DNA from 2 places in the Mycobacterium sp. AMU20-3851 genome. Region 2 is predicted to be linked to the other one. Evidence: predicted binding sites of a transcription regulator. Region 2 holds the regulator's gene; the other holds the start of a gene.

Region 1 (14,952 bases), 1.6 Mb from region 2:
ATTCTGCTCCCCCACCGCGACCCGGCTCGCCTCGACACCGCACCGGGCGCCGGAGGCGAGTCGCAGTTGGGCGAACACATAGTCCTCGTTCTCGACGTCGCCGCGCGGGCCGCCGCTGGCCAGCTGATGACCGGCGGTAGCACCAGCAGGTTCGGGCCGCTGCCCGATGAACGTGGCGGTGTCGGCCACCACCGCATCGACCTCACCCAGCAGATGACGCACCAGATCGATTGCGTGCGAGGCCAAGTCACCGAGCACGCCGTTGCCTCCGCGATCACGCTGAAAACGCCAACTCAACGCACCGTCGGGGTGGGCGGCATAGTCGCTGAGGAAGTAGAAGCGGGCGTGCGTGACGTCTCCCAGCTTGCCGCCGGCGATCAGTTCCCGCGCGGCCGCGACGGCGGGTGCGTTGCGGTAATTGAAGCCAACCGCGGTCTGCACACCCTTGGCCTTTGCCGCTTCGGCCACCTCCAGGGCATCTGCGGCGTTGAGGCCCACGGGCTTCTCGATCCACAGGTGCTTGCCGGCATCGACGACGGTGGTGCCGATCTCGCGATGCAGGAAGTTCGGCGCGGTGACGCTGACGGCACGGATGCCGGGATCGTCGATGAGAGCCTTCCAGTCGGTGTACGCGGAGGCGGCGCCGAACTGCTGGGCGGCCTTCTCGGCCCGGCCCGGTGCGTCATCGGCGATCGCCACCAGCGCGGGTGCGGAGGCCTCCGGATAGTGGTGCCGCACCCGCGCATAGGCCTGCGCGTGCACGCGGCCCATCCATCCGAAGCCGATGACGCCGACGGGGGTGACGCTGTTCATGGCCGAAGACTAGCCACGACACCCGACATATGTCCATACGTTAAGACAAATGGCCACGGTCCGGCGGGCACGGCGGGTTGCCTAATCGGGCGGGCTCGCATAGGACAGTGTGGTGACCGAATCGCGAGCGCAGTCGCCGCCTGGTTTACCCCCGCAGATCTGGGAACAGGACTTCGAAGCCGTACTGCCCCGCCATCGCCACGATCTCTCCCGGGATCAAGTGCGCGCAGCACAGCTTGCGAGGGTCCGGGTGGCCACGGTGGAAGTAGTGGCCGAACGGGGTTACGCCGGCGCGAGTGTCCGCCAAATTTCTTCTCGCGCAGGCATTTCCACGAAGACATTCTATGAGCTCCATCCCGATAAAGAGGCCGCTTTCCTGGCGACCTACGTGGCCGTCGACATCGTGGTGGAGCGCATGCGGGTGGCGGCCGGTGCGGCGCAAACGGCCGCCGAGGTCGTCCACGCCGGGTTGACCGCCTACCTGGGCACGCTGGCAGCCCAGCCGGCCTTCACGCAGAGCCTGGTCATCGAGGCGGTCGCTTCCACCGATCGGATACGGGCGCGTCGGTCCCAGGGCCTGGCCGACTTCGCCGCCACGATGGTGGACAACCTGCGTCGCGTTCGCGGACCCGCCGGCCCGGACCCGGCACCGAACCCCACGGAGCGCGCGCTGATCATCGGCGCACTGGGTGGGGTCAACGAACTCGTCGTTCAGCATCTCGGGTCCGCACCGGCATCGACCCTGCTCGACGTGACACCGTTCGCCCAGGACCTGCTTGAGCGCGTGGTGCTGACCGCTGAAGAACGGCATTCCACCTCCGGGTAGCCATTCCCACCGGCCCGACGGGTTGGCCACCTCTCGCAACGGTGCTACCGTCGGCCCTATTGAGAAGACGGTCGTTTTCTCATTCAGACCGGAGCGACGGAGGAAGAATTCGATGACATCGGCCCGAGATATGGTCAACGCCGCCGAGGTATCGGTCGATCCCGAGACCGCCCGGCCCGCCGTCGCCTCGGCGGGCGAACCCGATGATCCGCTGGCCCCCGGCTCGTTCGGCCGATGGGTCGCCGGCCATCCGCTGGTGCTGCTCTACGCCAACGTCCCGGCGCTGATCATGCCGACGTTGCATCCGAAGATCGCTCATGTGCTCAGCGAGAAGGATCGTGCGCTGAACGGGACCGAGGAACTGCAGACTTTGCAGGCCGCGAGTCGCCGACTGTTCAGCACTTACGAGATGGTGATGGGCATCGTGTTCGCCGGCCCGGAAGCCGACGATGTCGCCCACGGTTTGCACGAATTGCACCGCCCGATTTCGGGCACCATGCCCGACGGTGCCTCTTACCATGCGTGGAACAAGGATGTCTGGAACTGGACATGGGGATCGATCCTGAAAGGCGGTTTGGACATCGCCGATGAATTCGGCCTGTTCCGTACCGCCGCCGAGCGTGAGCAGGGCTATCGCGGTCTGAACGAACTCGGACGGCGTTTCGGGGTGCGCCACCTGCCGGACACCTACGCCGGCTTCTTGAACTATTGGCAACCGATCGTCGACAACACCCTCGAGGTCAATCCGCAGGTCCGGTTCATCGTCGAACATGCGCTGCATCCACCCAAGCCGCGCGGCTGGGACCACGTCCCAGCACCGTTGTGGCGATTGCTCGCCCTGCCCATGACACGCACCCTGCGCGTCGGTGTGCTGGCAGGCGTCCCGCAGAAGTTTCACACCGACCTGGGCCTCCGCGTCTCGCTGATCGATCGCGCCGAACGCCGTATCCACGGCACCTTCTGGCGCTTTCTGCCCCGTCGTATCGTCGGCCGGTTCGGTCCGATCTACTTCGGGGTGCGCCGACGGTTCGGGCAGCCTGGCTGGCGAACGGTGTACTCGCGCAACACGTTGCAAGCCAATCGCGGCGCTGCGACTGCTGCGAGGTGATCGCCGGGTGCGGGGGCTGAGGTCACCAGGGGCCCGGACGGGCCTGCCTCCGCACCCGGCGACGTCATCGATCAGAGGATGTAGAGCATCTCCTGGTACGTCGGCAAGGGCCACAGATCGTCTGCCACCACGCCCTCCAGCGCATCGGCCGCCGCCCGGACCGCCTCCATCGCCGGCAGCAGGACCTCCTTGGCGTGTGTGGCCTCCGCTGTCGCCCCCTCCGCGTGATGGGACAACCCGTCCTTCAGCGTCGCCAGCGCGCCCGTCAGCTCACCGATCGGTTCCGAAACCATCTGCAACAGGGTCAGATCCGGGTCGATACCGGCGGTTTTGAGCGCGGCGACGTTCTGCGCCAGCTCGGTCTGGTAGCGCACCGCCGCGGGCAGGATGACGGTCGACCCGATCTCCAGCGCCAGCTTGGCCTCGACGGCGATGGTGAGCGCGTACTGCTCCATCCGTACCTCGTAGCGGCTGATCAGTTCCCGCTCGCTGAAGACGCCGTACTTCTCGAAGACCTCGATGGCCTCCGGCTTCACCAACTCCGGGATCGCGTCGAGGGTCGTCTTGAGGTTGGGCAGGCCCCGGGTGGCGGCTTCGATCTGCCAGTTCTCCGAGTAGCCGTCCCCGTTGAACACCACCGCGCCATGCTCGGTGATGATGTCGGTCAACAAGGTCTGGACCGCGGAGTCGAAATCCACCCCGGCCTCCACGGCGTTCTCCAACTCGGTGGCCATGTAGTCGAGCGAGTCGGCCATGATGGTGTTCAGGATGATCATCGGGACGTTGATGGTCTGCCCCGAGCCCGGGGCACGGAACTCGAACCTGTTGCCGGTGAACGCGAATGGGCTGGTCCGGTTGCGATCGCCCGGGTCGGTCGGCAGGTGCGGCAGCGTGTCGACGCCGATCATCATGGTGCCCTTGCCCTTCGACGATGTCGCAGCGCCCTTGGCGATCTGTTCGAAGACGTCGGCGAGCTGATCACCGAGGAAGATCGAGATGATCGCCGGCGGCGCCTCGTTGGCTCCGAGCCGGTGATCGTTGGTCGCCGAGGCGACCGAGACCCGCAGCAGCCCACCGAATTTGTGCACCGCGCGGATGACCGCGGCACAGAAGACCAGGAACTGCGCGTTCTCGTGCGGGGTGTCACCGGGCACCAACAGGCTGCCGAACTGCGCGTTACCCATCGAGAAGTTGACGTGTTTACCGGACCCGTTGACCCCGGCGAACGGCTTCTCGTGGAACAGGCATTCCATGCCGTGCTTCTTGGCGACGTTGCGGAAGATCGTCATCAACAGCTGCTGGTGGTCGGCGGCGATATTGGCCCGCTCGAACATCGGCGCGATCTCGAACTGGCCGGGCGCGACCTCGTTGTGCCGGGTCTTGGCGGGGATCCCGAGCTTGAACAGTTCCCGCTCGGTGTCCATCATGAAGCCGAGCACACGCTCGGGCACGGACCCGAAGTAGTGGTCGTCGAACTCCTGCCCCTTGGGCGGCTTGGCGCCGAACAGGGTGCGGCCCGCGTTCACCAGGTCGGGCCGGGCCAGGAAGAAGTGCCGGTCGATGAGGAAGTACTCCTGCTCGGGTCCGCAGAAAGAGACGATGTTGTCGAAGTCCTTGTGCCCGAACAGCTTCAGGATACGCTCGGCCTGCGCACCCATCGCCTGCTGGCTGCGCAGCAGCGGGGTCTTGAAGTCCAGCGCCTCCCCCGTCATCGACACGAAAACCGTAGGGATGCACAACGTGTTCCCGTTGGGGTTCTCCAGGATGTAGGCCGGGCTGGTCACGTCCCAGCCGGTGTATCCGCGCGCCTCGAAGGTGGTGCGCAGACCACCGGAGGGAAAGCTCGACGCATCGGGCTCACCCTGGATCAGTGTCTTGCCGGCGAACTCGGCCAGCGTCTGGCCGTCGGATACCGGCTCCAGAAAGCTGTCGTGCTTCTCGGCGGTCAGGCCCGTCATCGGGTAGAACACATGGGCGTAGTGCGTCGCCCCCTTGGACAGCGCCCAGTCCTTCATCGCCGAGGCGACCGAGTCGGCGATGGCCGGGTCGAGCGCTGCCCCCTTCTCGATGGTCGCGACGACCGACTTGTACACCGACTTGGGCAGCCGCAGCTGCATCTCGGCCTTGGTGAAGACGTTGCAGCCGAAGATCTCCCCGGGCGCCTCGGTCGGATCGAAACTGATCGCCGGCGGCACGTAGGCCTCGACGTTGTTGATGGCCTGCAGGCGCACCGCATTTCCGCTCAATGAAGTTCCTTTTCCTCGTGCTTGACCGGCCCACGGTAGGAACCTGCGATGCCGAATCTGTTACGCCGGAGTCAAGACCGCGAGTCGACCGGCCCGAGCTCGATCAATTGTCACTTTGACCTGTTCTGCCCCAGTGGCAACATATCGTCGCTATTTGTCGGACATAGCACGTATGTTCGAATCATGGACACGGGGGCGATGCGAGCGGTGACGGCGCTACGCGGCGCCTACCGGGCGTTCGCCGACTGCGATCTCGAGGCGCTCACCCGCGCGGAACTCCTGGCCGTGATGGACGAGTACGAAACCCTGACCTGTCAGCTTCCCGCTCAGACCCATCGGATGCTGGCCCGGTTGCAGGCCGACAACACACCGAAGGAACTGGGCGCCAAATCCTGGAATGAAGTGCTGCGTGCCCGCTGGCGACTGTCCACGGCGGACGCCGGGCGTCGCCTGGGAGAAGCGGTCGCCCTCGGGCCGCGCCGCACGCTCACAGGTGAAGCGCTGCCACCCACGCTGGCAGCCGTCGCTGCCGCGCAGGCCGCCGGGCTCATCAACGCCGATCACGTGAAGGTGCTGCGCGAGGCGATCAACAGCCTGCCGGGCTTCGTCGACGTGGCCGCCCGCCAGACGTTCGAAGTCGAGCTGGTGCGGCTCGCGGTCTCGGTCGGCCCCAAGGAGCTCAAGGACAGCGCGGAATTCCGGCTGTTCCTGCTGGATCAGGACGGGCCCGAGCCCGACGACGCCGAGCGGGAGCGTAAGCGCGGCGTCACCGTCGGGAAGCAGGGACGCGACGCCATGACGCCGATGACCGCCAATCTGAGTCCGGAGGCCTACGCGGTGTGGGAGGTGCTGTTCGCCAAGTTCGCCGCCCCGGGCATGTGCAATCCCGATGATGACGAGCCGTGTGTCTCGGGCACCCCGACCCAGGCACAGATCGACAACGACCACCGCACCCTGGCCCAGCGACAACACGACGCGATGCTCGTGGTCGGGCGGATGGCGTTGATGAGCGGGGACCTCGGTCAGCTCAACGGGTTACCGGTCTCGGTGATCATCCGCACCACGCTGCAGGATCTGGAGTCCCGGGCGGGGATCGGCGTCACCGGCGGTGGCACCAAGATCCCCATCAAGGACGTGATCCGGATGGCCGCGCACGCCAATCACCATCTGGCCGTGTTCGACAAGGCCACCGGATCGGCGCTGAATCACTTCCGGGCCCGCCGCACCGCAAGCCCCGGGCAGCGCATCATGCTGATCGCGCGGGACGGCGGCTGCACCAAACCGTGCTGCACCAAGGGCTTCTACTACTGCCAGGCGCACCACGCCAAGAAGGCCTTCGCCGACGGCGGCAACACCAATGTCGATGAACTGACCCTGGCCTGCGGCTGGGACAACCGGCTGGTGCACGACGACGGCGGCTACACCACGACGGTCAATGACCACTGCGTGGTCGAATGGCACCCGCCACCGGACCTCGACAACGGTCAGGCGCGGGTCAACTACTACCACCGCCCGGAATTGCTTGTGGACTCACTCGACGAGGGCGACACCGCCGAGTGCCTCGATGCTTCCATCGCTTCCGACGACGATGCGCAGGCCGACGCCGCCTACGAGTTCGATTTCAATACAGCCGGTTTCGACGATGGTTTCGAAGACGACTTCGACGTGTCCGCCGTGATCGCCGCGAACGCGGACATCCTGTGCTGGACCGAGCCGTGGGATCCGTGGCGGATCCCCGAAGTCGAATTCGGCGCCGCGAACGTACGGGGTCCGTAGCCACAGGTGCTGGGTCCCAGCCACGTGCCGGTTCCGTAGCGTCAGTGCGCCGCGGCAGCCGCCCATCCACCGTCGATGCGCGCCGCGAGGTCCAGGACCTCGGCCACCTCCACCAGCGCGGCCGACACGATGGACGACGGTGCGCGGTCGAGCACTACCAAACCGATCGCCGGCTGCGGTCCGTGTTGCACCATCGGTCGCGCGGTGAAGCCCGCCGGGACGCCCAGCTGCGGCAGCCACGCGGTGGACGCGATGGTCGCGCGCCGCGAATGCGCCAGGTGTGCGTAGAGCGCGTCCACCGAGTCCGCCTCGACGATGGGCCGGTACCGGACGCCCTCCACGGTCATGTTGGCGTCCAGGATGCGCCGATTGCGCATGGTGGGGGTCAGCACGCACAACTCGCGCGTCGCGGCATCCGCCCAGCTCACCTCCGGCTGCCCCATCAGCGGATCGTCGACGGGCGCCACCAGCACGTAGCACTCCCGGTACAGCTCGACCGAGCGCGTCCCCGGCGGCGCTTCGTCATCGAGATAGGTCAGCCCGGCGTCGATCTCGAAATCGGCCATACGACGGGCGATCTCCCGGGAGGACAACGCCTCGATGCGAACCGATGCGGCCGGGTTGCGTTTGAGGAATTCGGTGGTGATGAACGGGCTCGCCGGCACCGCGGTGGGGATCGCGCCGATGCGCGCGGTGGCGGTGAGCCGGCCCCGCATGCGTTCCAGGTCGGCCAGCATCTCATCGCGTTCGGCGATGATCCGCTGCGCCCACGTGACCACCCGGCGGCCCTCTTCGGTGAACCCCTCGAAGCGGTGCCCGCGCTGCACGATGACGATGCCCAGATCTTTCTCCAGACGCCGGATCGCCACCGACAGGGTCGGCTGGCTGACGTGACAACGCGCCGCCGCCCGCCCGAAGTGCCGTTCGGCGGCGAGCGCCAACAGGTAGTCCAGGTGCTGCAGGAGCATATCGCCGGCCATCAATAGATACCGTCTATCACTGCATGTGAAATGGCAAATACGAGCCGCCCGTCATCGGCACTTCGCATACCCCGCCGAGGGTTAGATTGGAACAATGAGCAGCGCCGATGTCGATGCCAGCTATGACGAGCACGATGTCGCCGTCACCGGTGCCAAGCAGGAGGCCGCCGGCGTCAAGGCGGTGATGGTCAGCCTGCGTCGTGGTCTCGCCGAGATGGGCGCGGTGCGCACGGCGGCCACCCTCGCCCGCCTCAACCAACGGCACGGGTTCGACTGTCCCGGCTGCGCCTGGCCGGAGGAGCACGGCGGCCGCAAGCTCGCCGAATTCTGCGAGAACGGTGCCAAGGCCGTCGCCGAGGAGGCGACGAAGCGCCGGGTCACCGCGGACTTCTTCGCCCGGCACTCGGTCGCCGAGCTGTCCGAGAAGCCCGAGTACTGGCTGTCCCAACAGGGCCGACTCACCCAACCGATGGTGCTGCAGCCCGGGGCCACCCACTACCAGCCCATCGAATGGGACGCGGCCTACCGGCTGATCGCCGACCACCTCAACGCGCTGTCCTCCCCCGACGAGGCACTGTTCTACACCTCGGGCCGTACCAGCAACGAGGCCGCATTCCTCTACCAGCTGCTGGTCCGCAGCTTCGGCACCAACAACCTGCCGGACTGTTCGAATATGTGCCACGAATCCTCGGGTACCGCCCTCATCGACTCCATCGGCATCGGCAAGGGATCGGTGACCGTCGACGATGTCATCCACGCCGACGTCATCGTCATCGCCGGCCAGAACCCGGGCACCAACCACCCCCGGATGCTGTCGACGCTGGAAAAGGCAAAGGCCAACGGCGCCACCGTCATCGCCATCAACCCGCTGCCCGAGGCCGGCCTGATCCGGTTCAAGGACCCGCAGAAGGTGCACGGGGTGGTCGGTCACGGTGTGCCGATCGCCGACGAATTCGTGCAGATCCGGATCGGCGGCGACATGGCGCTGTTCGCCGGACTGGGCCGGCTGCTGTTCGAGGCCGAGGACCGCGCCCCGGGCACCGTCGTGGACCGCGCCTTCGTCGAGGCACACTGCGCCGGGTTCGAGGACTACGAACGCCAGACCCGCGCGGTCGATCTGGATACCGTGCTGGAGGCGACCGGTATCGACGAGGGCCAGTTGCGGCGGGTTGCCGACGTCCTGATCCGTTCCGAGCGGACGGTCATCTGCTGGGCGATGGGCCTGACCCAGCAGCGGCACGCGGTGGCGACCATCGGCGAGGCCACCAACCTGCTGCTCATGCGCGGCATGATCGGCAAGCCGGGCGCCGGGGTGTGCCCGGTGCGCGGGCATTCCAACGTGCAGGGTGACCGCACCATGGGTGTCTGGGAGAAGGTCCCGGACTGGTTCCTGGACGCGCTGGATTCCCGCTTCGGCATCACCAGCCCCCGCAAGCACGGCCACGACACGGTCGACGCCATCCGCGCCATGCGCGACGGACACGCCAAGACCTTCATCGGGATGGGCGGCAACTTCGTCTCGGCCACCCCGGACACCGAGGTCACCGAGGCGGCGCTGCGCAATTGCGCACTCACCGTGCAGATTTCGACGAAGCTCAACCGCAGCCACCTGGTGCACGGCCGGACCGCGCTGATCCTGCCGACCCTGGGCCGCACCGACCGCGATGTCCAGGCCTCCGGCAAACAGCTGGTGTCCGTGGAGGATTCGATGTCCATGGTGCACCTATCCCGCGGCAGCCTGACCCCGGCCAGCGACGAGCTGCGCAGCGAGGTGGCCATCGTCTGCCAGCTGGCCCGGACCCTCCTCGGCCCGGAGCACCCGGTGGAATGGGAGGCCTTCAACGCCGACTACGACCTGATCCGCGATGCCATCGCCGATGTGGTGCCGGGCTGTGCCGACTACAACACCCGGGTCCGGCAGCCGGACGGGTTCCAGCTGCCACACCCGCCGCGCGACTCCCGCGAATTCCACACCAGCACCGGCAAGGCCAACTTCTCGCTGTACCCGCTGGAATGGGTGCCGGTGCCCGAGGGCCGGCTCATCCTGCAGACGATGCGCAGCCACGACCAGTACAACACCACGATCTACGGGCTCGACGACCGTTACCGCGGGGTCAAGGGTGGACGCCGGGTGGTCTTCGTCAACCCCGGCGACATCGCCGGCCTGGGATTCAACGACGGGGACCGGGTGGATCTGGTGTCGGAATTCACCGACAGCGAAGGACGCGTCCAGGAGCGTCGCGCCGCCGACTTCCGCCTGGTGGCCTACTCCACCCCCGTCGGCAACGCCGCGGCCTACTATCCGGAGACCAACCCGCTGGTGCCGTTGGATCATGTTGCGGCACGGTCGAACACGCCGGTCTCGAAGGCAGTCGTGGTGAGACTGGAACGAAGCCGGGGCGATGGGTAGGGTGACCGCGCGCCGCCGCGTGCAGCATGTGACCGCCGACATAGCGGTCGCCCGGCCGGAGACGCTCGCCGTCGAGGAACCACTGGAAATCCGCGTCAACGGTAAACCGCTGACCGTGACGATGCGCACCCCGGGCTCCGATGTCGAACTGGCCCAAGGGTTTCTGCTCACCGAGGGTCTGGTGTCCCGGCGTGAGGACATCGCCGCGGTGCAGTACTGCAGCGGTGCGGGGCCTGACGGCCTCAACACCTACAACGTGCTGGACGTGACCCTGGCCAACGGTGTCACGCCGCCGGACGTGGACATGACCCGCAACTTCTACATGACATCCTCGTGCGGGGTGTGCGGCAAGGCCTCCCTCGATGCGGTGCAGACCATCAGCAAACACGCGCCCGGCGACGATCCCGTCGTCGTCGACGCCGGCACACTGTCCGCGCTGCCCGACAAACTGCGCGACCGGCAGAAGCTGTTCGCGGCCACCGGCGGACTGCACGGTGCCGCCCTGTTCGACGCGCAGGGCACCGCCCTGGTGGTACGTGAGGACATCGGCAGGCACAACGCCGTGGACAAGGTGATCGGCTGGGCGCTGGAATCCGGGCGGGTGCCGCTGGGCGGCACCATCCTGCTGGTCAGTGGCCGGGCCTCGTTCGAGCTGACCCAGAAGGCGGTGATGGCCGGGATCCCGGTGCTGGCCGCGGTATCCGCCCCGTCCTCGCTGGCCGTCGACCTGGCTGCCCAGTCCGGGCTGACCCTGGTGGCCTTCCTGCGCGGCACGTCGATGAACGTCTACACCCGGCCCGATCGAATCGCGCGGGACTGACGTCCTCACAGCCGCGAGCCCGCGGTCTCGGGCAGCGCGAAGGTGCTGGCGAGACTCACCGACGCCAACGCGCCCATCATCACCGCCAGCGCCCACCCGCCGAAGGAGTTCAACAGCATCGGCGAGATCACCGGGGGCACAGCACCGCCCACCACCGCACCGAGGGTGTGTGACAGCGCGGCTCCCGAGTAACGGTGCTGCGGCGCGAAGATCTCCGGCAGGAACGCCGCCATCGGTCCCATGCACACCCCGATGAGCGCGTAGGTGGCCACGATGGCGACACCGAACACCGCCTGACTTCCCGTCTGCACCAACGGGAAGAGCACGAACGACCACGGCACCGCCACGGCGAACCCGATCGAAAGGACACGCCTGCGACCGTAGGTGTCGCTCAGGATGGCCGAGGCCAGGACGAACAGCAGCTGGATCAGACCGCCGAACACCCCCGTCAGCAGCACGAAGTTCATCGAGAAGTTCAGATGATCGGTGGCGTAATGGGTGAAGAAGGTGGTGGCCTGGAACACCAGCATCGGTGCACACACCGCGACCCCGGCGGCCAGCAGCAGTTGACGGCCCTGCCGCCGCACCAACGCAGCGATCGGGGTGGCCGGGTCGGTGGGCGGTTCGTCGAACACCGGTGACTCGTCGACCCGCAACCGGATGTAGAGCGCGGTCGCGATCAGGACCGCCGACAGCAGGAACGGGATGCGCCAGCCCCACTGCAGGAACGCCTCGCTGTCCGCGCCGAAGCCGAAGTGGACCACCAGGAACACCAGGTTCGCCAGCACCACCGCGGTGCCGAGCCCGAGTTGGGTGAACATGCCGAAGTAGCCGCGCCGGTGCGCGGGTGCGTTCTCCGCGCTGAGCAATACGGCGCCGGCCCACTCGCCGCCGACGGCGAAGCCCTGGATCAGCCGCAGTGCGATGAGCAGGAGCGGCGCGACGATGCCGATCGACGCGGTGCTCGGGATCAGGCCGACGCCGACGGTGGCAGCACCCATCAGCAGCAGCGTCACCACCAGGGTCTGCTTGCGCCCGATCCGATCGCCGAAGTGACCGAACACCGCCGCACCCACCGGGCGCGCCAGGAACGCGGCGGCGAAAGCGCCCAGGGCGGCGGTGGTGGCCATCACGTGGCCCAGTTCGGGGAAGAACACCGTCGGGAACACCAACGCGGCCGCCGTGCCGTAGATGAAGAAGTCGTAGAACTCGATGGCAGAGCCGACGTAGGACGCCATCGAGATCCGACGCAACGACGAGGATTCGGGGGCGGCCACCGCAACTGAAGTCATACCGGTGATCTTGTCCGTTCCGAGCGCGCCGGGCATCGGCCGATCGACCGTAAGAGCGGAGGAGACCCGTCGTCCCCCGATCGGTGGAGGTGCTGCCGCGCCGACCCCGACAATGCGTTCAGGGTCGTGATCCCGAAGGAATCACGACCCTGAATGCGGTCTCGGCGGGGCCGAGCTCAGGCGGTCTTCTCGCGGCGCTCGTTGCGCGGCGGCTTGCGCGGGACGATCGTCGGAAGCACATTGTCCTGCACGGTCTCCTTGGTGACGACGACCTTGGCGACGTCGTCACGGCTCGGGATGTCGTACATCGCCGGCTGCAGGACTTCTTCCATGATCGCGCGCAGGCCGCGGGCACCGGTGCCGCGGTGGATGGCCTGATCGGCGATCGCGTCCAGCGCCTCCGGGGTCATCTCCAGCTCGACGCCGTCCATCTCGAACAACCGGGTGTACTGCTTGACCAGGGCGTTCTTCGGCTGGGACAGGATCTGGACCAGGGACTGCTTATCCAGATTGGTGACCGAGGCGACGACCGGCAGCCGGCCGATGAACTCGGGGATAAGACCGAACTTGATCAGATCCTCGGGCATGACCTCGGCGAAGTGGTCCTGGGTGTCGATATCGGCCTTGGAGTGCACCTCGGCGCCGAAGCCCAGGCCGCGCTTGCCGACGCGGTCGGAGACGATCTTCTCCAGCCCGGCGAACGCACCGGCCACGATGAACAGGACGTTCGTGGTGTCGATCTGGATGAACTCCTGGTGCGGGTGCTTGCGGCCGCCCTGCGGGGGGACCGATGCCTGGGTTCCCTCAAGGATCTTCAGCAGGGCCTGCTGCACGCCCTCGCCGGAAACGTCCCGGGTGATCGAGGGGTTCTCGCTCTTGCGGGCGATCTTGTCGACCTCGTCGATGTAGATGATGCCGGTCTCGGCACGCTTCACGTCGTAGTCGGCGGCCTGGATCAGCTTCAGCAGGATGTTCTCGACGTCCTCACCGACGTAGCCGGCCTCGGTCAACGCGGTGGCGTCGGCGATCGCGAACGGGACGTTGAGCATCTTCGCCAGCGTCTGCGCCAGGTAGGTCTTGCCGCAACCGGTCGGACCGAGCATCAGGATGTTGGACTTTGCCAGCTCGACCGGCTCGGCCCGTGAATCCCGGCTCTTCTCCTGGGCCTGGATGCGCTTGTAGTGGTTGTAGACGGCGACCGCGAGTGTCTTCTTCGCGGTGTCCTGCCCGATCACGTAGCCCTCGAGGAACTCCCGGATCTCGGCGGGCTTGGGGAGCTCGTCCAGCTTGACGTCATCGGCGTCAGCCAGCTCCTCTTCGATGATCTCGTTGCACAGATCGATGCACTCGTCGCAGATGTAGACCCCCGGCCCCGCGATGAGCTTCTTGACTTGCTTCTGGCTCTTTCCACAGAACGAGCACTTCAGCAGGTCACCGCCGTCTCCGATGCGCGCCATGTGGGGGGGTCCTACTTCCTGTTCGCAGTCACTCTTTGTGGGTTGCCCCGGGTGTAATCCCGACGCTACCCGTTCGCTCCGTCACGGTGCGACCGAAGGGCCGAATCGCGTCGGTGGTATTTGTTCGCGTGCAGGAGAACATATCTCTCCTCATCGCTTGCCACCGGGCGGCACGCGGGCCGTGTCCCTGGCGTGTCGCTACCGTGACGCGATCGCGGTGGTCGGAACCTGGCCGAACGTGTTGTCCAGCAGTTCCCCACAGTACCGCGCCGTCCGCGTCGGTGACGGCGCCGTTTATCGAGTTGGCCCGATCCGCCCGCAGAAATGTGGGGCAACTGCCCCATGTGCGCGCGGATACCGGAGAGCAGCGTGAGTCACATGACATACACACCTCTGCAGGCCGCCACCGCGGTCCTCGATCATCCGGTCCTCCCGCACGGCGACGACGAACGTTTCGTCGGCTTCGGCGTGATGGGCTTCCCCTTTGCCAGTGGCCACTACCTCGCCCTGCGGTATTTCCCCGCGACAACGTTCTCCCCCGGCTACCGCTCGGTGTGGCATCGCGACCCGCACGGCGTCTGGACCTTCTATGCCACCACCCCCGGCCAGCAGAGCTGCGCCCGGTACTTCAGCGCCGCGACGCCGCAGGACGCGGTCCAGTGCGGAATCGACGTCGCCTGGGTGAACCCGTGGACGTTGTTCGTCTCGATCGACGGGCTGCTGGAGTGGACCGTCGACATCCGCGCCACGGCGATGACGCGGTTGGTCAGCGCGCTCGGCCGGGCCCTACCGGAACGGGCCTGGACCGACAAGACCGCCCTGCGGGTGATCAGCAGCACCGCCGGCACCATGCTGCGGGCCGGCACCATCCAGCTGGCCGGCACCGCCCCGAACGGTCAGCGCTTCATGATCGCCCCGCGCCAGGTCTGGCTGGCCTCCGGGCGGGCCACGCTGGACGGCGTCGATCTCGGGGTGCCCGGACCGCTGGGCGAGCAGGCCGAACTCGGCGACTTCCGTCCGCCGCAACGCGGCATCTTCGTGGTCGGATCGGGGCACTTCGACGTCTACGACCCGACCCGTCACGCGGCTGCCGAACGAACCCGGCCACTGCCCGGCACCGAGGCATAATCAGCCGATGGGCCCCACGCCGGCCGACACCCCGACCCGCGCCGAAATGCTCGCGGCGCTGTCGGTGGCCGTCGATCTGGGCCTGGGCCAGCCCGG
Region 2 (14,952 bases):
ACACCGGGCGGTGGACGTTTCTCATCGTCGACGGCGCGGCCTTCATGATGCAGGCCATGCATCCGGTCATCGCGGAGGTGACCGGCCGCTACTCGGCGGCCTTCCACGGCGACGCCGGCGGCCGGGCGATCCGCTCGATCGACTCCGTGCTGCGCTGGACCTACGGCGGCACCGAGGCGCTCGCCGAGGGGGACCGCGTCCGGGCCCTGCACAAACCGCTCACCATGACCAGCGCCGCCACAGGCAAGCAGATCAGCGCGCTCAACACCGAGGCCTACCAGTGGGTGATCGCGACCGGCTACATCGTCACCGCACAGGGCGGGAAGTTGCTGATCGGCCGGGACTTCACCGATGCCGAGAAGGACGAACTACTCCGGGACAACCGGCGGTTGGCCCGTCTGCTCCACGTCCCGATGCGGGGATACCCGCGGACCCGGGTGGAAATGGACGCCTACTTCGAGGCCATGATCGACAAGCTGGAGGCCACCCCACAGGCCCTGCAACTGATCGAGGAGATGGTGACCGGGCAGGTCGACCTGCCGGCCTCGGTACCGGCGCCGCTGCGCCCCGCGGTACGGACGGCGTTGCGGCCCGCTCTGCGGTTCAACTACCTGTCCATCGTCGGACTGCTCGATCCGCGACTGCGCGCCAAGCTGGGGGTCGGCTGGAGCCGGCAGGAGGAGCTGCAACTCCAGCTCATCTACGCCGCGATCCGGACGGCGTACCGGGTGCTGCCGGACCGGCTCACCTACTTCCCGCTGGCCTATCACGCGCGCAAGCACCACGAGTGCCTGCAGAAGATGACGCAGCGGCAGCAGAAGTCGTTTGCCTACCACCTGCCCGACACGCCTCGAACACATGTTTGATTATCTGTCCGGCGGCGACTACATTCGGCGCCATGAGCGAGAGCACCGAACACCCTGAGGCACGCTCCAGTCTGACCGAGCGTCAGCGCACCATCCTGGAGGTCATCCGCACCTCCGTGACCGAGCGCGGCTACCCGCCGAGCATCCGCGAGATCGGCGATGCCGTCGGTCTCACCTCCACCTCGTCGGTGGCCCACCAACTGCGCACCCTGGAGCGCAAGGGCTACCTGCGCAGAGACCCGAACCGCCCACGCGCCGTGGATGTCCGCGGCGCGGACGACAACGTGGCCCCGAACAATGTGACCCCGATCGTGGCAACCGAGGTCGCGGGTTCCGACGCGCTGCCCGAGCCCACCTTCGTCCCGGTCCTGGGCCGGATCGCCGCCGGCGGGCCGATCCTGGCCGAACAGGCCGTCGAAGAGGTCTTCCCACTCCCCCGCGAGCTGGTCGGCGAGGGTTCCCTGTTCCTGCTGAAGGTCGTCGGCGAGTCGATGATCGATGCCGCGATCTGCGACGGCGACTGGGTTGTCATCCGGCAGCAGAACGTCGCGGAGAACGGCGACATGGTCGCCGCCATGATCGACGGCGAGGCCACCGTCAAGACCTTCAAGCGCACCAAGGGTCAGGTGTGGCTGATGCCGCACAATCCGGCGTTCGACCCGATCGACGGTAACGACGCCCAGGTGCTCGGCAAGGTCGTCACCGTCATCCGCAAGGTCTGACGGGTTCGCCCGGGGAGGCTCAGTCGGCCCGGACGAACCCGTTCGTCCGGGCGAACTCCTCACTGGCGAACCAGATCTCGGCCTCGGTGTCCCGGTAGCCGGGGCTACCCGGAGCCCAGTACAGACCCGATTTGGTGTCCGCCTTGATCGGATAGCCCTCCGGCGCGCGGTACCGGTCACCGGTGGCCAGTCGCATCGACGTCCAGCCCGGATCCTCCGGTTCGTCGTCCGAGATGGCGGCGTGCCGGCCACTGGGGAAATCCGGTTCGTAACCGGACCGGACCGCCGTGGTGGGCGGGTCGAAAGTGGGCTCTTCGGACAGCGATTCGATCCGGGTCGGCGCGGTGTCCACCGCGTCGGGATCGGAATCGAAAATCAGATCGTCGGCCGGCGCCTGCAGTTCCTCGAGCTCGTCGCCCTCGTCGGAGTCGAAGTCGCCGCCGTCGAAGTCGCCGCCGTTGTCCTCATCGGTCTCGTAGTCGTCGAACCCGTCGTCGGTGGTCGGTTCTTCCGCGCCGGCCGAGATACTGCTGAAGGCAGGCACCTCGCCGGCCGGCGGTGCCGAGGCCCACAGGCTCTGGGTGGAGTCGTAATCCCGTTCGCCGTACTCGGGCTGAGTGTGCTCGGGCTGCTTGTACTCGGGGTCGTAACCGTGGTCGTTGTAGCCCTGGTTGTCGTAGCCCTGGTCCTCGTAACCGTGGTCGTATCCGTCGTCGGCGTAGCCCGCTCCGAAATCGTCGTCGGCATGGGACCGCCGGTTACGCAGGACCGCGACCGCGACGAGGCCGATCACGCCGATCAGCGGGATCAGGCCGAGCAGCCACCACCAGCGCCACGTGTACCACTTGTCGCCGCTGTCGGTGTCCGCAGCGGCCTCCGAGCCGGGGGCCGGGGCGGCCGGAGCGTCGGCACCCGGCACCTCCAGACCGGCGAGTTGGGATTGCAGGCCGGCCGGTTCGGTGCTGAACTTGCCGGTCGACTTGTCCCACGAGACGGACCCGCCGTTGAACTGCTGACTGATGACGCTGCCGTTCTCGGTCTGATCCCCCTTGGGGGCGCCGAGCTCACCGGTCGCGCCGCCGAGCTTCTGCCACGCGGCGTTCATCGCGCCGCGCACGATCACCGCACCGAAGTCCGGCGTCCAGAAGATCACCGGGTTGTCCTCGGCGGCGAACGGGACCACGCGGCTCTGCGGCGCCAGGCCGCCGTCGGCCTCGCTGGCGGTCGGGAATCCGAGATCCCCGGTGGGCCCGCCGACGCTCTCGTACTTGGCCAGCACCTGACCGGTCACCACATTCGCGCCGGTTTCGGGGCTGTAGAAGATCTTGCCGCCCGCGAAGTTCTGGCCGACGCCGTCCGCGCCGATCGCGTACTGGGCGCCCTCTTCGGCGCCCAACGGCCCCAGTGCCCCACCGGCGGCGCGGCGCGCGGCGTTGATCGCCGAGGTGGCATCGGAGGGAACGTCGACCGCGCCGAGCTGATCGGCGAGCTCCGGCGGCACCGTGGTGAAGGCGCGGGTCTTGCGGTTCCAGGAGATCTCGCCGCCGGTGAACTTCTGGGCAAGCACGTCGCCGTTGGTCGACTCGTCCTCGCTGGGCACGCCGAGCACCCCGGCCGATCCGCCGAGCGCATCCCAGGCCGAGTTGATGGCCCCGCGCACCACCCGGGCGCCGGTGTCCGGCGTCCAGAAGATCACCGGGTTGTCCGGCGCGCTGAACGTGGAGTTGCGGCTGTTGGCCGCGCGGCCGGGACCCTCGTCGATGGTCGGGAAGCCCAGATCGCTGTCGGCGGGACCGCCGAGCGACTCGTACTTCTCCAGGATGGCGCCGGTGACGATGTGCGCCCCGGTCTCCGGGGTGAAGAAGATCTGGCCGCCTGCGAACTTCTGGCCGAAGCCCTCACCGGCGGGATAGACGCCACCATCGCGCGGCCCCAGGGGCCCACCTTCGCCGCCGCCGGTCTCCCACGCCGCGGTGATCGCGGCGTCGGCGTCGGCTTCCGGAGTCGCCGCAGCGGTTGGTGCGAGCAGCACCGTAGCCGCGATGAGCCCGGCGCTCACCAGCCCTGTTGCTGCCCGCCCGGCGATCCTGCCCAGCCGGGTTCGCTGCCTGGTCATTCGGTCCCTCCCGAAGTCGGACAAACCACACGAAAGTAGCGTGTTCGTCAACTCTGCTTCAGTTGACCTCTAACTCGTGGGATATCCGCCACCTGCGGTTAAGCGTGTCGGGGCTGTCATACCCCCAGGCCGCGGCCGATGATCTCTTTCATGATCTCGGTCGTGCCGCCGTAAATGGTCTGGATCCGTGAGTCGAGGAATGCCCGTGCAATCGGGTATTCCCGCATGTAACCGTAGCCGCCGTGCAGCTGCAGACAGCGGTCCACCAAGCGCACCTGCGCCTCGGTGCTGTACCACTTCGCCATGGCCGCCTGGTCGACGGACAGCTTGCGGTCCAGGTGCAATCGGATGAACTCGTCGACCATGATCCGCACGGCGGTGGCCTCGGTCGCGAGCTCGGCGAGCATGAACCGGTTGTTCTGGAAGCTGCCGATGGGCCTGCCGAACGCCTTGCGTTCCTTGGCGTACTGCAGCGTCTGCTCCAGGGTGGATTCCATCGCGGCCGCGGCCATCACCGCGATACTGATGCGTTCCTGGGGCAGGTTCTGCATCAGATACACGAAGCCCATCCCCTCCTCACCGAGCAGGTTCTCGACGGGCACCGCCACGTCGGTGAAGGACAGTTCCGCGGTGTCCTGTGCCTCCAGGCCGATCTTGTCCAGGTGCCGACCACGTTCGAAGCCGGACATGCCGCGCTCGACGACCAGCAGACTGAATCCCTGCGCGCCCTTGTCCGGGTCGGTGCACGCCACCACGATGACCAGGTCGGCGTGAATGCCGTTGGTGATGAAGGTCTTGGAGCCGTTCAGGATGTAGTGGTCGCCCTCGCGGACCGCGCGGGTCTTGATCCCCTGCAAGTCACTACCGGTACCCGGTTCGGTCATTGCGATCGCCGTGATCAGTTCGCCGCTGCAGAACCCGGGCAGCCAGCGACGCTTCTGTTCCTCGTCGGCCAGTTCGATCAGGTAGGGGGCGATGACGTCGTTCTGCAGGGTGAAACCCAGCCCGCTGTGCCGCCCCGCGACGGTCTCCTCGGTGACGACGACGTTGTACCGGAAATCCGGATTGCCCCCGCCGCCATACTCCTCGGGCACCGCCATACCCAGAAATCCCTGCTTACCGGCCTCGCGCCAGACCGCGCGGTCGACGATCTTGGCCTTCTCCCATTCCTCCTGGAACGGCGCGGCGTGACGTTCCAGGAAGGCGCGGTAGGACTCCCGGAACAATTCGTGCTCGGGCTCGAACAGGGTGCGATCGAATTTGACGACGCCCATGGTGATACCTCCGGTACTGGGTTCAGGTGACGGCGCCAAGATATCTCAACCCGATGGTTGGTCGGCCGACGGGCGGGCCGCCCTAGGATCGGTGGGATGTCGCGCAGCAGCCTCGCCCATTGGGGTGCCTTCAGCGCCGAGGTCCGCGACGGGGACATCGTCTCGGTCACCCCGGCCGACGGTGACACCGACCCGTCCCCTCTGCTGGGCAACCTTCCCGGTTCCCTGCGGGACCGCGCCCGGATCGCCGGACCGGCGGTGCGCCGGGGCTGGTTGGATCACGGGCCCGGGCCCAGCGACAAGCGCGGCTCCGACGAGTTCGTCGCGGTGTCCTGGGATGAGCTCACCGAACTGCTGGCCGGTGAACTCCGCCGGGTGATCGACACCCACGGGAACGAGGCGATCTACGGCGGCTCCTACGGCTGGGCCAGCGCCGGCCGGTTCCATCACGCCCAGAGCCAGGTGCACCGGTTCCTCAAACTGCTCGGCGGATATACCTCGTCCCGGCACTCCTACAGCCTGGGCGCCACCGGCGCGATCATGCCCCGGGTCGTCGGCACCCACGACGATCTGTTCAAACGCTCCACCGCATGGGACGTCATCGTCGAGCACACCGACCTGCTCGTCGCCTTCGGCGGTATCGCGTGCAAGAACACCGGGATCAACCACGGCGGCACCACGGCCCATCCGGCCCGCGCCGCGTTGGACCGGTTCCGGGACCGGGGCGGGGCGATCGTGTCCTTCTCCCCGCTGCGCGACGACGTGCACGGCGAATACGAATGGCACGCACCCGTCCCTGGCACCGATGTGGCGATCATGCTCGGGTTGGCTCACGTGCTGGCCACCGAGGGGCTGGCCGACCGGGACTTCCTGGACACCTACTGCATCGGCTACGACCGCTTCGAGCGCTATCTGCTCGGCACCGACGACGGTGTGCCCAAGTCGGCATCGTGGGCGGCCGCGATCAGCGGCATGGCGAGCGAGGACATCACCGCGCTGGCCCGGCGAATGGCGGCCGGTCGCACCCTGGTCACCGTCAGCTGGTCTCTGCAGCGCACCCGGCACGGTGAGCAAGCACCCTGGATGGGCCTGACGCTGGCCGCCATGCTGGGCCAGATCGGGCTGCCCGGCGGCGGTTTCGGGCACGGGTACGGCTCGATGAACGAGCCCGGGCTGGCACCGCTGCGGCACCGGCTGCCCGTCCTGCCGCAGGGTCCCAACCCGGTGTCGACGTTCATCCCGGTGGCCGCGGTGTCCGACATGCTGCTGCACCCCGGCCGGGAGTACGACTACAACGGCCTGCGGCTCACGTTCCCGGACATCCGGCTGGTGTACTGGGCCGGCGGCAACCCGTTCCACCACCACCAGAATCTGCCCCGGCTCCGCCGTGCGCTGGCCCGGCCGGACACCGTCGTCGTGCACGACCCGTACTGGACGGCGATGGCCAAGCATGCCGACATCGTGGTGCCCTCCACCACCGCCTACGAGCGCGAGGACTTCTCCGGGTCACGTAACGATCCGATGCTGACGGCCATGCCGGCGCTGGCACCGCCGTACGCCCAATCGCAGGACGACTACGCCACCTTCGCGGCGCTGGCCGAGCGGCTCGGCGTGGGGGCGCAGTTCACCGAGGGCCGCACCGCCCGGCAATGGCTGGTGCACATGTACGAGAAGTGGTCGGCCGGTATCGATTTCGCGGTGCCGTCCTTCGACCAGTTCTGGGCCGACGGCGCGCTGCGGTTGCCCACCGAGCCCGGGTTGACGCTGTTGGCCGAGTTCCGTGCCGACCCCTACACGCACCGGCTGAACACCCCGAGCGGGCGCATCGAGATCTTCTCCGCCGATATCGACGGCTTCGGCTACGACGACTGTCTGGGCCACCCGGCCTGGTTCGAGCCCACCGAATGGCTGGGCGGCGAACGCGCACAGACCTATCCGCTGCATCTGATCGCCAACCAGCCGGCCAGCAGGCTGCACAGTCAGCTCGACGGCGGCGCGGTCAGCCGGAAGTCCAAGGTGTCCGGCCGCGAACCGATCCGGATCCACCCGGCCGACGCCGCGCACCGGGGTCTGGCCGACGGCGAGGTGGTCCGGGTGTTCAACGACCGCGGTGCCTGCCTGGCCGGGGTGGTGATCGACGAGCGGGTGCGCCCGCAGGTGGTGCAGCTGTCCACCGGGGCGTGGTTCGACCCGCTGGATCCCGCCGACCCGAATTCGATGTGCGTGCACGGCAATCCGAACGTGCTGACCGCCGATGTGGGCACCTCGTCGCTGGCCCGTGGCTGCACCGGCGCGCATGTGCTGGTGCAGGTGGAGAAGTTCACAAGCCCGGTGCCGCCGGTACGCGCCCACGAACCGCCGGTGATCCGTCAGTTCAGCCGCGGCGCCACCAGGTCGACGAATGCCTCCACCACCCGGTAGGCGTCGGCGATCGGGTGACCGTGCAGGATCGCCCCGGAGAGCATGGTGCTGATGATGCCCCAGGCCATCATCGCGGTGTCGACCGATTCCTGCGGCCCCAGCGCAGCGAAGTCCGCGGCCAACGTCCGCTGGGCGACGGCGGCGAACTGTTCCATCAGCGCCTCGGCGTTGGCGTCGGTGGAGTTCTGCAACAGCATGCACACCTTGAAGAAGGCCGGGCGGCGCTCGAAACTGGCGATGATGCCGCGTACCTTCTCCCGGACCCGGCGTTCCGCGGGCCGGGTGTCGGCGGTGGCGGTGTCGAAAACCGGCTGGGCCCAGTCCATCAGCACCGCCGCGTAGACGTGCTCCTTGGAGGTGAAGTAGCGGTAGAGCGTGCCCAGCGCGACGTCGGCGGCATCGGCGACGTCGCGCATCTGGATCTGGTCGTAGTCCTGGGCCTTGAGCAGGGCCTGCGCCGCAGCCACGATCTGTGACCGGCGGGCCTGCTTGTAACCGGGCAACTCGGTCATGGCCGGCTCAGGTCCTCGGCAGGCCGAGGATCATCGTGGCGATGATGTTCAGCTGGATCTCGATGGTGCCGCCACCGATGACCTCGGCGGGCATCATCAGACTCTGCGCCACCGCGGGCTGTTCACCGCCGCCCACCATCGCCGCGCGCCCGCTGAACGCGAGCGCATCGGCGGTCACCCGGCGTACCAGCAGCGCGGTCCCCACCTTGCCGATGCTCGACGCCGGTCCGGGACCGTGCCCGGCCAGCCGGCCGAGGGTGTCGCGTACCGCGAGCGCGCCGATGGCATTGGTGGCCGCCCGCACCTCGCCGAGGGCGACGCGCAACTGCGCGTCCTGCGGTCCGGCCCGCCCGGCCAGGGCACGCAGCTCACGTTCCTTGTCCTGTTTGATGTAGGCCCCGATCGCCACCCGCTCGTTGGCCATGGTGGCCAGCGCGTGCGACCAGCCCGCGGTGGGTTCACCCACCAGCATGGCGTCGGGCACGAACACGTCATCGAAGAAGACCTCGTTGAAGTGCTCGTCGCCGCTGGCGGTGCGCAGCGGCGACACCCTGATACCCGGGCTCGTCATGTCGACGAGGAAGTATCCGATCCCCTTGTGTTTCTTCGCATCCGGATCGGTGCGCGCCAACAGGGCACCCCAGTCGGCGCGCTGCGCCGAGGAGGTCCAGACCTTCTGGCCGTTGATCCGCCAGCCACCGTCGACCTTCGTCGCCCGCGTTGCCAGCGCCGCCAGATCCGAGCCGGCGCCGGGTTCGGAGAACAGCTGGCACCAACCGATCTCACCGCGCATCGTCGGCACCGCGAACCGTGCGCGCTGCTCGTCGGTGCCCGCGGCCAGCACCGTGGGCAGGATCCATTCCGAGATGCCCAGTGACGGCCGGACCAGATGGGGCCGCCTGTCGAACTCCTCGTCGATGATCAGCTGCTGGGCCGGTGTCGCCGCGAGTCCGCACGGGGCGGGCAGGTGCGGCGCGACCAGCCCGGCATCGGCGAGCGCGGTGCGTTGCGGCCCCGTCCAGTACTCGGCGTACTCCGGGTTCTGCCGCCCCGGGGTGTCGTTGCGCAGCCGTGCGGCGTTGTCCAGCGCGGCGGCGATCTGCGCCCGGAACTCCGGTTCGACCTCGGTGAGCTCGATGGTGAAATCACGTCCGGGCAGGTCCGGATCGCCCAGTGCCCGTGCCCAATTCGCCACCGGACCGATGGCGGCGGCCAGACTGATGGCACGTTTCCAGTACAGATGCAGGTCGTGCTCCCAGGTGTAGCCGATCGCACCGAACATGGTCAGCGCATCGACCACCAGTTCCGGCAGCCTGCCGATCGCCGTGACCGCGGCCCCGGCGGCGGCGATGTGCTGCTGCTGGGTCGAGCGGTCCGCACCGCGCACCGCGTCCCACGCCGATGCGGCGGCCAGCTCGCTGTTGATGAACAGCATCGCGGCCTTGTGCTGCAGCGCCTGGAACGATCCGATGGGGCGGCCGAACTGTTCGCGGACCTTCAGGTAGGCGACCACGTTGTCGACGCACCAGCGCGCGATCCCGGCCGCCTCGGCCGCGATGAGCCCGACCGCGGTGCCGGCTGCGGTCGTTTCGTCGATTCCGGCGAGCGCGTCGGTCTGGGCGACCGCGACGCCGTGGCATTCCAGCGTGCCGACGTCGCGGGTCAGGTCCGTCGGAGTCTGCGCCCGAACGGTGAGCCCCGGGGTGTCAGCCTGCAGCGCGAACCAGAGCGGCTGTCCCGCTTCGGTTCTGGCGCCGAGCAGGATCGTCTCCGCGGCGCCCAGCCCGAGTTGCGGACCGGCGGTTCCGCTGAGCTGCCAACCGGTCTCGGTTGCGGTGGCACGGATCTCGCCGTCGGCCGGGAGCACCAGCGTCGCGGTCCGGCCGGCGGCCAGCGCCCGCAGCACACCGTCGGCGGCGGGTCCGCCGGCCCCGCCGGCCAGCACCGCACCGGCGATGACGGTGGGCAGCAGGGGCCCGGGCAGCAGACTGTGACCGGCGGCGTCGATGACGCAAGCGGCCTCGGCCGCGGTGCCGCCCTGCCCGCCTAGGTGCTCGGGCAGATGCACGGCGTGCAGCCCCTGCCCGACCAGCGCGTCCCAGAAGTCGGGCCGGCGGCCCGCGGCGATCTCGTCGAACTGGGACCGGGTGAGGTCGAGGCCGCCGTGGCGTTTTGCGAAACCGGCCATCGACTCGGTGAGTTGAAGTTGTTCGTCGGTCAGCGCGACAACCACGGTGCCGGTCTCCTATCGGGCAGCGGTGTAGTGCAGCAGGGTGATATCGGCCTCGGGATGCTCGACGAACACCGGGGTCAGCGCCATCCCGATGCGCAGCTCGTCCGGGTCGATATCGACGAGTTCGGTGGCCAGCCGCGGCCCCTCCTGCCATTGCACGACGGCGAGCAGCTGAGGCACCGCGTCGGCGAACTGCGGTGCCACCGGGCGCTGCGCCGCGGCGAAGCTGACCAGTGTGGCTGCGCCGGAGATCTGGCGCCATTGCAGGTCGTCGGCGAGGGTGCCCGGGGCCAGCACCCGCGGGTAGAACACGTAGGCGTCCAGGGACGGGGAGAACTGGATCCATACCTCCCCGCGGCGCAGCCCGTCCCAGTACGGCGCCGAGGTGGGGGTCGGCAGGGGAACTGGCCGGGCAGTCGGGTCGGTCATCAGTCCCCCTCCAGCACGAGTGCTTCTTGTTCGCTGAGCACGCCACCGTTGCCGGAGACGAATGCCCGGTTGCAGTCGGCGATCTGGGTCATCCCGGCACGGCCCATCAGCTGCCGGGTGGCGTCGCAGACATGGTGCATGCCACCGGCGTTGCCGGGTTGGCCGTACCCGAGTTGGCCGCCCGCGGTGTTCATCGGGAAGTCACCGCGGAACGTCAGGTCGTGGTCGGTGACGAACTGCATGCCCTTCCCTTTCTCACAGAAGCCGGCGTCTTCGAGGGTGAGCAGCGCGGTGATCGTGTAGCAGTCGTAGATCGAGACCATGTCCATGTCGGCGGGCCGGGTGCCCGCCATCGTGAAGGCCGAATCGGCGACCTTCACCATCGGGGTCTGCAACGGGTCGGCGGCGTACACCGGTGACTTGTAGGGCACCCGCTCACCGAATCCCTTGATCCAGACCGGCCGGTTGCGACTCCTGCGGGCCAGGTCGGCGTTGGTGACCAAAACCGCCGAACCACCCATGCAGGGCATCACGATCTCCAGCATGTGCAGCGGTGAGGCGATGATCGGACTGTCCAGCACATCGGCGATGCTCAGCGGCTTGTCCTCGAACACCGCGCCCGGCGTGTGATTGGCGTTGACCCGTTGGTCCACGACGATCTTGGCCATCGCGGCTTCGTCGTATCCGTATGCGGCGCCGTACATCTGGGCGACCTGCGCGTACGGGCCGTTCTGCCCGAGATAGCCGTAGGGAATCTCGAACTCCGCCTGCGGGGAACCGTACCGGTAGCTGGAGGCGCCGAAGTGCACGGCGTCGCCCATGTTCGGCGGGCGCTGTTCGTGCATCGGGGTGAGGTAGTTGGCCGGGATAGCGCACAACACGGCCTGGCAGATGCCGAGTTCGATGGCGGCCGCAGCACGCCACACCATGGCCGCGCCACTGGCCCCGCCGAGGTCCACGTATTCGGCGAAGTTGACGGCCAGACCGAGGTACTCCGCGACGGTGGACGGTACGAAGAGCTCGGATTCGAAGACCCCCGTGGTCACCAGTCCGTCGACCTGGTCCACCGACAGGCCCGCGTCGACCACCGCGGCGGCGGCCAGCCGGGCCCACTGTTCGATGATGAACTCCGGTGTGCCGGTCGGCCTACGCGTGGCGGGTAGCTCGTGGAAACCGACGATCGCGGCCTCACCCCGTAAGCCCATCTGACGCTCCCTCCGTTCGGTCCACCGACAATATTAGAATGAGATTCTACTTTCAATTCGGCGGTTTACCCGCCCGTCAAGCCGTGCGGTGCGACGATCCGAAGAATGCGTATCGCTCAGATCGCACGCACATCGATCACAACCGTGTCGGCCCTGCTGGCAGCGGTCGTCATCACCATCGCCTCGACGCTGTCGTTGGCCGTGGCGCTGGCCGCCACCGCGCTCATCGTCCCGGGCACCGGCACACCGAACGCCAACATCGTCGGCGACTATCTGGAGAACGCCCGCGATTACTACATCGCGCCGTTCAATCCGGACTGCACTGAGGCGAACGACTGCGCGCTGCAGGGCATCGACTACCCGGCCCAGTTCTGGCCCATACCGCTGCCCGGCTGGGGCGGACTGAGCGGTGCCAAATGGGATGTGTCGACCGGCGAGGGGTTGGCAAATCTGAATTCCACGCTGGTGAACACCGTGGCCCAGAATCCGCCGAACACGCCGGTCATCCTGTTCGGGTATTCGCAGGGCGGCAACATCGTCAGCCGCGAGAAACGCAATCTCGCCTATCTCCCCGAGGACCAGACCTACCTGTCCTTCGTGATGATCGGCAACGCCAACCGACCCAACGGCGGGCTGTTCGAGCGGCTGGCCTTCCTGGGGCACGTGCCGATCCTGGACGCCACGTTCGGGCTGCCCGCCCCGACCGACACCTGTGATCACATCTGTGCCACCGATATCGCGTTCCGCTATGACGGCGTCGCCGATTTCCCGCTGTATCCGCTCAATGCGCTCGCCGTGCTGAATGCGATCGCCGGGTTCTGGTATGTGCACGGCACCTATCTCGCCCCGAATGCGAACAGCGATCCCGGTGAGCTGCCCGACGGCTACACCCCCGAGGAGTTGGCCGAACAACTCGCCGACGAGGACAACTGGCAGGACCACGGCGACACCCGCTACATCACCATCCCGACCAAGACGCTGCCAATCGTGCGCCCGTTCCTGGAGTTCGCCAACGCCACCGGCACCGGTTTCCTGATCAAACCGATCGTCACGTTGCTCAGCCCGGTGCTGGAAGTGCTGATCGAGACCGGCTATGACCGGTCGCTGAGTTACGGCGTGCCCGCACCGTTCCGGCTCATCCCGCGGATCAATCCGATCACCCTGGCCGGGGACGTGGTCAAGGCGCTGGGCCAGGGATTCCGCGACGCGTTCGGCACGCGGCCGGCAGTGTCCCCCGATACCGACGAGGTTGAGGTAGCGCCCACGCCCACTCCCACTCTCGTTCCCACCGGAGCCGACCTCGATGCGACCGCCCCGGCCGAGCCGACCCGCGCCGAGAAACGCGCCGCGCTGCGCGAGGCACGGGATGCCCCGCGCAGCGTGCTGAGCGGGCGGACCGACTCCCGGCTCGCATCGGAGCCTGCGGATTCCGGCGAGACCACCGACGCCGACACGGACACGGAGGCCGGCTCGGATGGCGAGACGGAATCCGAGGTCACCGCCGAGCCGACCGGGGACACGAAGGACAGCGAACACTCCGGGGACGCCGGGTACGCCAAAGCCACCGAGGACACCGGGCCGGATCCCTCAGGGTCGGATTCCTCGGCGGCCGACCGCGCGGATAAGGCCGCCTGACCCGCGCGGGCAGGCGCATCGCCCCTTGAAATCCGGGGGATTCGGGAGACGGTGCGCCTGCCCGGGCTACTACCAGTTGCTGAACTCGCGCAGGCTGGCCGCCAGCGGCACCGGCACCCGCGCGGTGATCTTGGTGCCGCGTTCGGTGTGCTCGGTGTCCTCGATACGGCCTTCGGAGTGCACCCGGGCCACCAGATCCCCGCGGTCGTACGGCACCGTCACATCGACGAAGGCGTCGGTCGGTTCCACCAGCTCCATCAACCGGGTGCGCAGCTGATCGAGTCCCTCACCGGTGTGCGCGGATACGAAGACCGCATCCGGCAGAGCCCGGCGCAGCTGTGCCAGCGCCAGATCACCCGCCGCGTCGATCTTGTTGACCACCAACAGTTCCGGCGGCGGCGCGATCCCGTACTCGGTGACGACGTCGTTGACGACCTGGCGGACCGCGGTGATCTGGGCCAGCGGATTCACATCCGAGCCATCCACCACGTGGATGAGCAGTTCGGCGTCGGCGACCTCCTCCAGCGTCGAGCGGAAGGCCTCCACCAGCTGAGTCGGCAGATGCCGCACGAAGCCCACCGTGTCGGTGAGCACGAACGGCCGGCCGTCCTCGAACTGCCCGCGCCGGGTGGTCGGCTCCAGCGTGGCGAACAGCGCGTTCTCCACCAGCACACCGGCGCCGGTCAGCGCGTTGAGCAGACTCGACTTGCCCGCGTTGGTGTAACCCACGATGGCCAGCTGCGGCACCTCACTGCGTCGCCGGCTGCCCCGCTGGGTGTCGCGGATCTTCTTCATCTCCTTGATCTCGCGGCGCAGTTTGGACATCCGCTCGCGGATCCGGCGGCGATCGGTCTCGATCTTGGTCTCACCCGGACCGCGGGTACCCACCCCGCCGCTGCTGCCTCCGGCGCCGCCGCCCTGGCGTGACATCGACTCACCCCAGCCGCGCAGCCGGGGCAGCATGTATTCCATCTGCGCGTAGGCCACCTGCGCCTTGCCCTCGGCGGAGGTGGCGTGCTGGGCGAAGATGTCCAGGATCAGCGCGGTCCGGTCGATGACCTTGACCTTGACCACCTTCTCCAGCGAGTTGAGCTGGGCGGGGCTGAGCTCACCGTCGCAGATGACGGTGTCCGCGCCGGTGGCGGTAACGATGTCGCGCAGTTCGATGGCCTTGCCGGAGCCGATGTAGGTCGAGGCGTCCGGTTTGTCGCGGCGCTGCACCACGCCCTCGAGCACCTCCGAGCCGGCGGTCTCGGCCAGCGCCGCGAGTTCGGCCATGCTCGCGTCGACGTCGGCCGCGGTGCCCTCGGTCCACACTCCGACGAGCACCACCCGCTCCAGGCGGAGCTGGCGGTATTCGACCTCGGAGATGTCGGTGAGTTCGGTGGACAGCCCGGCCACCCGGCGCAGTGCCGCGCGGTCCTCGAGCGCCAGTTCGCCGGTGCTCGGAATGTAATCAGGTTCAGTCATATGTGCTTTCGATGGTGGCATGCAGACCCGCGGTCATGCACCCGAATAATTTCCTGCCAGCTCGCCACG

What was found. The regulator LexA, encoded in region 2, represses DNA repair genes until DNA is damaged. The targets are predictions, from matches to a motif close to CGAACANNTGTTCG.
Region 1: a site for LexA is predicted at 5,159-5,172, ahead of V4U86_RS08680 (HNH endonuclease signature motif containing protein). Genes of this name have one in related genera too.

What each region holds. Positions count from the first base shown of each region.
Region 1 is NZ_CP146371.1:1,776,476-1,791,427, reverse strand. Features, by position in the region: gene V4U86_RS08700 (Gfo/Idh/MocA family protein) at 1-813, opposite strand, end outside; gene V4U86_RS08695 (TetR/AcrR family transcriptional regulator) at 926-1,639, shown strand; gene V4U86_RS08690 (oxygenase MpaB family protein) at 1,752-2,747, shown strand; gene V4U86_RS08685 (glutamine synthetase III) at 2,819-4,993, opposite strand; gene V4U86_RS08680 (HNH endonuclease signature motif containing protein) at 5,177-6,769, shown strand; gene V4U86_RS08675 (LysR family transcriptional regulator) at 6,811-7,749, opposite strand; gene V4U86_RS08670 (FdhF/YdeP family oxidoreductase) at 7,844-10,159, shown strand; gene fdhD (formate dehydrogenase accessory sulfurtransferase FdhD) at 10,152-10,979, shown strand; gene V4U86_RS08660 (MFS transporter) at 10,985-12,271, opposite strand; gene clpX (ATP-dependent Clp protease ATP-binding subunit ClpX) at 12,448-13,728, opposite strand; gene V4U86_RS08650 (hypothetical protein) at 14,107-14,856, shown strand; gene V4U86_RS08645 (HD domain-containing phosphohydrolase) at 14,864-14,952, shown strand, end outside.
Region 2 is NZ_CP146371.1:3,386,883-3,401,834, forward strand. Features, by position in the region: gene V4U86_RS16220 (oxygenase MpaB family protein) at 1-866, shown strand, start outside; gene lexA (transcriptional repressor LexA) at 899-1,588, shown strand; gene V4U86_RS16230 (LGFP repeat-containing protein) at 1,608-3,704, opposite strand; gene V4U86_RS16235 (acyl-CoA dehydrogenase family protein) at 3,821-4,978, opposite strand; gene V4U86_RS16240 (molybdopterin guanine dinucleotide-containing S/N-oxide reductase) at 5,075-7,399, shown strand; gene V4U86_RS16245 (TetR/AcrR family transcriptional regulator) at 7,348-7,911, opposite strand; gene V4U86_RS16250 (acyl-CoA dehydrogenase family protein) at 7,919-10,144, opposite strand; gene V4U86_RS16255 (Zn-ribbon domain-containing OB-fold protein) at 10,157-10,573, opposite strand; gene V4U86_RS16260 (thiolase family protein) at 10,573-11,778, opposite strand; gene V4U86_RS16265 (PE-PPE domain-containing protein) at 11,884-13,413, shown strand; gene hflX (GTPase HflX) at 13,483-14,883, opposite strand; gene dapF (diaminopimelate epimerase) at 14,917-14,952, opposite strand, start outside.